Regions from separate parts of the Streptomyces sp. NPDC048106 genome, predicted to be linked through region 2. Evidence: riboswitches for the same ligand, from Rfam matches in the RefSeq annotation. Region 2 holds a riboswitch; the other holds the start of a gene.
The links. A riboswitch is a leader RNA that binds a small molecule or an ion and turns the genes downstream of it on or off. The one in region 2 is predicted to bind S-adenosylmethionine.
Positions count from the first base shown of each region.

Region 1: another riboswitch for S-adenosylmethionine. It lies ahead of AB0927_RS04935 (aminotransferase class V-fold PLP-dependent enzyme); the one in region 2 lies ahead of thrC (threonine synthase).

Region 1 covers NZ_JBEZND010000004.1:51,670-55,069, forward strand. The annotation lists gene AB0927_RS04925 (cytochrome bc complex cytochrome b subunit) at 1-675, shown strand, start outside; gene trpD (anthranilate phosphoribosyltransferase) at 798-1,862, shown strand; SAM riboswitch class IV at 1,945-2,061, shown strand; gene AB0927_RS04935 (aminotransferase class V-fold PLP-dependent enzyme) at 2,226-3,400, shown strand, end outside.
Region 2 covers NZ_JBEZND010000056.1:34,361-37,760, reverse strand. The annotation lists gene AB0927_RS36905 (cold-shock protein) at 1-186, opposite strand, end outside; gene AB0927_RS36900 (MoaD/ThiS family protein) at 630-908, opposite strand; gene thrC (threonine synthase) at 905-2,188, opposite strand; SAM riboswitch class I at 2,207-2,376, opposite strand; gene AB0927_RS36890 (glucosyl-3-phosphoglycerate synthase) at 2,526-3,400, shown strand, end outside.

The DNA.
Region 1 (3,400 bases), on a different contig from region 2:
TTCATGCCGGGCTGGGAGATCAACGCCGCGGGCCACACGCTCGTCCTGGGCGTGTTCATCCCGCTGGTGATCTTCCCGCTGGTCCTCGCGGCCATCGCGGTCTACCCCTTCATCGAGGCGTGGGTCACCGGCGACAAGCGCGAGCACCACATCCTGGACCGCCCGCGCAACGCCCCGACGCGTACCGCGCTCGGTGTCGCCTGGATGACGGTGTACCTGACGCTGCTGGTCGGCGGTGGCAACGACCTGTGGGCCACCCACTTCCACCTGTCGATCAACGCCGTGACCTGGTTCGTCCGGATCTTCTTCTTCGTCGGCCCGGTCATCATGTTCCTCGTCACCAAGCGGATCTGCCTCGGCCTCCAGCGCCGCGACCGCGACAAGGTGCTGCACGGTCGCGAGACCGGCATCATCAAGCGGCTGCCGCACGGTGAGTTCATCGAGGTGCACGAGCCGCTGAGCCAGGAGCAGCTGCACACGCTCACCGCGCACACGCAGTACGCGCCCGCCGAGATCGGCCCGCTGGTCGACGAGAACGGTGTCGAGCGCAAGGTGAAGGCCTCGGAGAAGCTCCGGGCGAAGATGTCCAACGCCTACTACGGCGAGGACAACCAGATCCCGAAGCCGACCACGGAGGAGTACAGGGAGATCACGAGCGGCCACGGCCACCACTGATCCCCGCGTCGCCACGCCACAGAAGGGCCCCGTCCGCACCCCGGACGGGGCCCTTCCCCGTGTCCGGGGCTCGATAAGGTGGTGAACGAGTTTCCACCATCGTGTACACCAAGGAGCGGCTGATGAGCGCTGTGACCCCCGCTGGCGGCGACACCGCGGCGGGCCGCTCCTGGCCCGCCCTGCTGAACGGCCTGCTGACCGGCGAGAACCTGTCCGCCGACGACACCGCGTGGGCGATGGACCTGATCATGCGCGGCGAGGCGACGGACGCCCAGATCGCCGGGTTCATGGTGGCGCTGCGCGCCAAGGGCGAGACCGTCGAGGAGATCTCCGGGCTCGTGCGCACCATGTACGAGCACGCGAACGTGATCGAGGTGCCGGGTCCGGCCGTCGACATCGTCGGCACCGGCGGCGACGGCGCCAAGACGGTGAACATCTCCACCATGTCCGCGATCGTGGTCGCGGGCACCGGCGCCAAGGTGGTCAAGCACGGCAACCGCGCCGCGTCCTCCGCCTCCGGCTCCTCCGACGTCCTGGAGAAGCTCGGCATCAACCTCCAGCTGACCCCGAAGCGCGTCGCCGAGGTCGCCGAGGAGGCCGGCATCACCATCTGCTTCGCGGTGAAGTTCCACCCCTCGCTGCGCCATGTCGCCGCCGCCCGCGGTCAGTTGGGCATCCGTACGACCTTCAACGTGCTCGGTCCGCTGACCAACCCGGCCAAGGTGCGCGCCCAGGCGGTGGGCGTCGCCGACCCGCGCATGGCGCCCGTGGTGGCCGGCGTCTTCGCCGAGCGCGGCAACTCCGCGCTGGTCTTCCGGGGCGACGACGGTCTGGACGAGCTGACCGTCACCGCCACCTCCCGGGTGTGGGTGGTGCGGGACGGCAAGGTCTCGGAGGAGGTCTTCGACCCGCGGGACGTCGGCATCGAGCTGGCCCCCGTGGAGGCCCTGCGCGGCGCGGACGCCGCGTACAACGCGGAGGTGGCCCGCCGGCTGCTGGACGGCGAGCGGGGCGCCGTACGGGACGCGGTGCTGCTGAACTCGGCGGCGGCCCTGACTGCCCTGGAGCCGGCCGACGCCCCGCTCACCGAGCAGTTGCGCGCGGGGATGGCGAAGGCCGCGGAGTCCATCGACTCGGGCGCGGCGAAGCGGTCCCTGGAGCGCTGGGTGGCCGCCAGCCACGCGTGACGGCCCCCGCTCGACGGTCGATCGTCCCGCGATCCGGACACGGGTTGCGGGACGTCGATCTTCTCGCGTACGTTCCGTACCAGGTCATGAGTGACAGTCATGAGGCCCCGGCCGACTGTCCGGCAACCCTCCGTCCGTGGCGGGGTGCCCCGGGTGAGGACCAGGCCGTAGGCAGCGAGGTCTACGGCAAGCGCGGATCCCTCGGACGCTTCCAGCGGCGTCGGGCCAGGGATCCTGGTCGTACGAGGGAGCCCCCCGTGAGCAAGCGAATGCGCTAGGGCCGCCGAGCCCCGCTTCCGCGCACCCTTTTCACCTTTTCCGTGCGCCGTCCCTTCGGCGTACGTCCTTCACGGGAGTCACCCCATGTCTGTCGCCACGCCTGTCTCCGCCGTTGCCGCCGACCAGTCGATCTGTCCGCCGCTGCCCGTTCTGGGGCGGGATGTCACCGTCCCGCTCGTCACCGGTGGCAGCATCACCTACGCGGCCCTCGACTACGCGGCCAGCGCCCCCGCCCTCCAGCGCGTCTGGGACGACGTGGCCGCCTACGCGCCGTACTACGGCAGCGTCCACCGGGGCGCCGGGTACCTCTCCCAGTTCTCCACCGACCTGTTCGAGAAGGCCCGCCGCACGGTCGCGGAGTTCCTCGGCTGCCGCGCCGACGACCAGGTGGTCTTCACCCGCTCGACCACGGACTCGCTGAACCTGCTGGCCCGGGCGGTCCCGGCCGGCTGCCGGGTCTTCGTCTTCGAGACCGAGCACCACGCCTCGCTGCTGCCCTGGCAGGACGCCCAGGTCACCTACCTGGACGCGCCGCGCAGCCCGCGGCAGGCCGTCGAGACGCTGGAGCGGGCCCTCGCCGACCGGGACCCGTACGGCCCGGCCCTGGTCTGCGTCACCGGCGCCTCCAACGTCACCGGGGAGCTGTGGCCGGTGCGCGAGCTGGCCGCCGCCGCGCACGCCCACGGCGCCCGGATCGTCCTGGACGCCGCCCAGCTGGTCCCGCACCACCCGGTGTCCCTGGTGGACCTGGACGTCGACTGGGTCGCCTTCTCCGGGCACAAGCTGTACGCCCCGTTCGGCGCGGGTGTGCTGGCCGGCCGCGCCGACTGGCTGCGGGACGCCGAGCCCTACCTCGCGGGCGGCGGCGCCAGCCGCCGGGTCGCCCGGCGCGCGGACGGGGGAGTGGAGGTGGAGTGGCACGAGGACGCCGCCCGGCACGAGGCGGGCTCCCCGAACGTCATCGGCGCCTACGCCGTCGCCTCCGCCTGCGCCGCCCTCACCGAGGCCGGCTGGGAGTCGCTGGTCGCCCGTGAGCGGTACCTGATCGACCGGGTGCGCACGGGTCTCGCCGGGATCCCCCAGGTCAGGGTCCTGTCGCTGTTCGGCGACGACGCCCCGCGGGTCGGCGTGATCTCCTTCGTGGTGGACGGCTGGAACAGCTCCCACTTCGCCGCCGCCCTCTCCGCCGAGTACGGCATCGGCGTCCGCGACGGCCTCTTCTGCGCCCACCCCCTGCTGCGCACCCTGCTCGGTACTGC
Region 2 (3,400 bases):
CATGTCGGCCTGCGGACCCTTCTGGCCCTGCGAGATCTCGAACTCGACTCGCTGGCCCTCCTCCAGGGTGCGGTAGCCGTCCATCTGAATGGCGCTGTAATGGACGAAGACGTCCGCACCACCGTCGACCGCGATGAAGCCGTACCCCTTCTCCGCGTTGAACCACTTGACGGTGCCCTGAGCCATGCCTAACTCCCCTATTACTGGCCCTTGCACAGATCCGCACTTCGCGGACCCGGGTCAGACCTCACCCCCAATTCGGCGGGGGCGTGCGCCGGAACGCGTCGACCGCGGCTGAATGTATCTGTCCAACTGCCGTCTGCAACAGGTCAATTGGACGAGAATTCTGGACGCGAACGATCCGGAATGTGGGGAGAATTCATCTGAATTCAGGGCAAGTCGGGCCCCGTAAAAGACGCAAAAGCCGCGGAAAGCCCGTGCATTTTGGCTACTTCTTATCGGGCCCGCGGAAGGGAATCGAGGGGTCCCCCTCGATGGCTCGGGGGCGCGTTCCCCAACTCTACCGCGCTCAATCACACAGAATTGCCCCCTCCGCTTCTCTCACGGAGAGGGCAATCCTAGACACCTTCGGTGACCGTCATTACCCAAGGTAATGATCGATCATCCGGTCAGCAGCCGCCGGCCACCGCCGGGATGATGGAGACGCCCGCGCCGTCCGGAGTGACGGTCTCCAGGCCCTGCTCGAAACGGACGTCGTCGTCGTTGACGTAGACGTTCACGAACCGGCGCAGCTTGCCCTGGTCGTCCAGGACGCGGGCGGCGATGCCGGTGTGGTTCTTCTCCAGGTTCTCGATGACCTCGCCGAGGGTGGTGCCCTCGGCGGCGACCTCGGCCTGTCCGCCGGTGTAGGTACGCAGGATGGTGGGGATGCGAACGGTCACGCTCATGCGAGGCCAGCCTCTCGGAAGGAGTCCAGGGTCGGACGGATGGTGGCGGTCAGGCCGGTGCCGGCCACCGCGTCGAGGGTCTTCAGGCCGTCGCCGGTGTTGAGGACGACGGTGGTCTTCGCCGGGTCGAGCAGGCCGTTCTCGATGAGCTTCTTCGTCACGCCGACGGTCACGCCGCCCGCCGTCTCGGCGAAGATGCCCTCGGTGCGGGCCAGCAGCTTGATCGCGGCCACGACCTGCTCGTCCGTCACGTCCTCCACGGCGCCGCCGGTGCGCCGGGCGATGTCCAGGACGTAGGGGCCGTCGGCCGGGTTGCCGATGGCGAGGGACTTGGCGATGGTGTCCGGCTTCTGGGGCCGCACCACGTCGTGGCCCGCCTTGAAGGCCGTCGACACCGGCGAGCAGCCCTCGGCCTGGGCGCCGAAGATCTTGTACGGCCGGTCCTCGACCAGGCCCAGCTTGATCAGCTCCTGGAGCCCCTTGTCGATCTTGGTGAGCTGGGAGCCGGAGGCGATCGGCACCACGATCTGGTCGGGCAGCCGCCAGCCGAGCTGCTCGCAGATCTCGTACGCCAGGGTCTTGGAGCCCTCGGCGTAGTACGGCCGCAGGTTCACGTTGACGAAGCCCCAGCCCTCGCCGGCCGGGTCGCCGATCAGCTCGGAGCAGAAACGGTTCACGTCGTCGTAGTTGCCCTCGATGCCGACGAGTTCACCGCCGTAGACCGCGGCCATGACGATCTTGCCCTGCTCCAGGTCGTGCGGGATGAAGACGCAGGAGCGCAGGCCCGCGCGGGCGGCGGCGGCGCCGACGGCGCCGGCCAGGTTGCCGGTGGAGGAGCAGGACAGGGTGGTGAAGCCGAAGGCGCGCGCCGCCTCCAGGGCCTGGGCGACCACCCGGTCCTTGAAGGAGTGCGTCGGGTTGCCGGAGTCGTCCTTGACGTACAGACCGCCGGTGACGCCGAGTTCGCGGGCCAGGTTGTCGGCCTGGACGAGCTTGGTCCAGCCGGGGTTGATGTTCGGCTTCTTGGCCACGTCGGCCGGGACCGGCAGCAGCGGGGCGTAGCGCCAGATGTTGGCGGGGCCGCCCTCGATCAGCTTGCGCAGCTCTTCGGTGTCGTAGGCGGAGAAGTCATAGGCGATCTCCAGCGGGCCGAAACACTCCTCGCAGGCGAAGACCGGGCCGAGCGGCACGCGGTGGCCGCACTCGCGACAGCTCAGCGCCGCGGCGGGACCGAGATCGACGGTGGGAGTTTCGGAGGTTGCAACTGTCTGCACAGCCATGGGAGGCGAGGCCCTTTCTCCTCATCTTCCTCACGACGCACCTCGCCGTGAGACGGAATTGGCACCTTCCCTAGCCGGGAGCCTCGCTGCTCGAAGCGTCGAAAAGTCGAAACGTTCGAAGACGAGAACCGGCTGGAGGGTTGCCGGGGCTTCATCGGGCCGTGTCCCTCTGCCCCTCTGGATGAGCGGTATTCGATTGTGTCCGCCAGATGCGGCGGTGTCCGCGCGCGACCCCCGACATGCGATGGTCATCGGCGTTGCTCAAGACTGTAACCGAAGGCCTGGAGAGTTGAGATAGTCGTCCGTACCGCGAGACGAACGTGAGGAGCCGGGGACCGTGCTGGAAGAAGTCGAGCGCTGGATGGGCAACCGCTCCTGGTCCGTGCGCGACCGTCCCTTGCACCAGGTCCTGGCGGCCAAACAGCGCACCGGCCAGACCATCAGCGTGGTCCTGCCCGCGCTCGACGAGGAGGAGACCGTCGGCGAGATCGTCGCGGCGATCCGGCGCGATCTGGTGGAGCGGGTGCCGCTCGTCGACGAGGTGCTGGTGATCGACTCGGGCTCCACCGACCGCACCTCCGAGGTCGCCGCCGCGGCGGGCGCGCGGGTGGTGCACCGGGACGCGATCCTGCCCCGGATACCCGCGGTGCGGGGCAAGGGCGAGGTGCTGTGGCGCTCGCTGCTCGTCGCCACCGGGGACATCATCTGCTTCGTCGACGCGGACCTCAGGGAGTTCTCCTCCGACTTCGTCCTCGGCATCGTCGGCCCGCTGCTCACCGAGCCGGACGTGCAGCTCGTCAAGGCGATGTACGACCGCCCGCTCGCCGGGACGGCGGGACAGGGCGGCCGGGTCACCGAGCTGATGGCGCGTCCGCTGCTCAACATGCACTGGCCGCAACTGGCGGGCTTTGTGCAGCCGCTGGGCGGCGAGTACGCGGCCCGGCGCTCGCTCCTCGAACAGCTGCCGTTCCCGGTCGGGTACGGCGTGGAGCTGGGCATGCTGGTGGACGCCCTGCACCTGGTGGGCTTGGACGCGCTGGCCCAGGTGGACGTCGGCGTGCGCAGGCACCGGCACCAGGACGGGCAGGCGCTCGGCCGGATGGCGGCGGCCATCTACCGCACGGCCCAGCTACGACTGGCCCGCGGCCACCTGGTGCGCCCCGCGCTCACCCAGTTCGAGCGGGGCGTGTCCGGCTTCGAGCCGCGCACCTA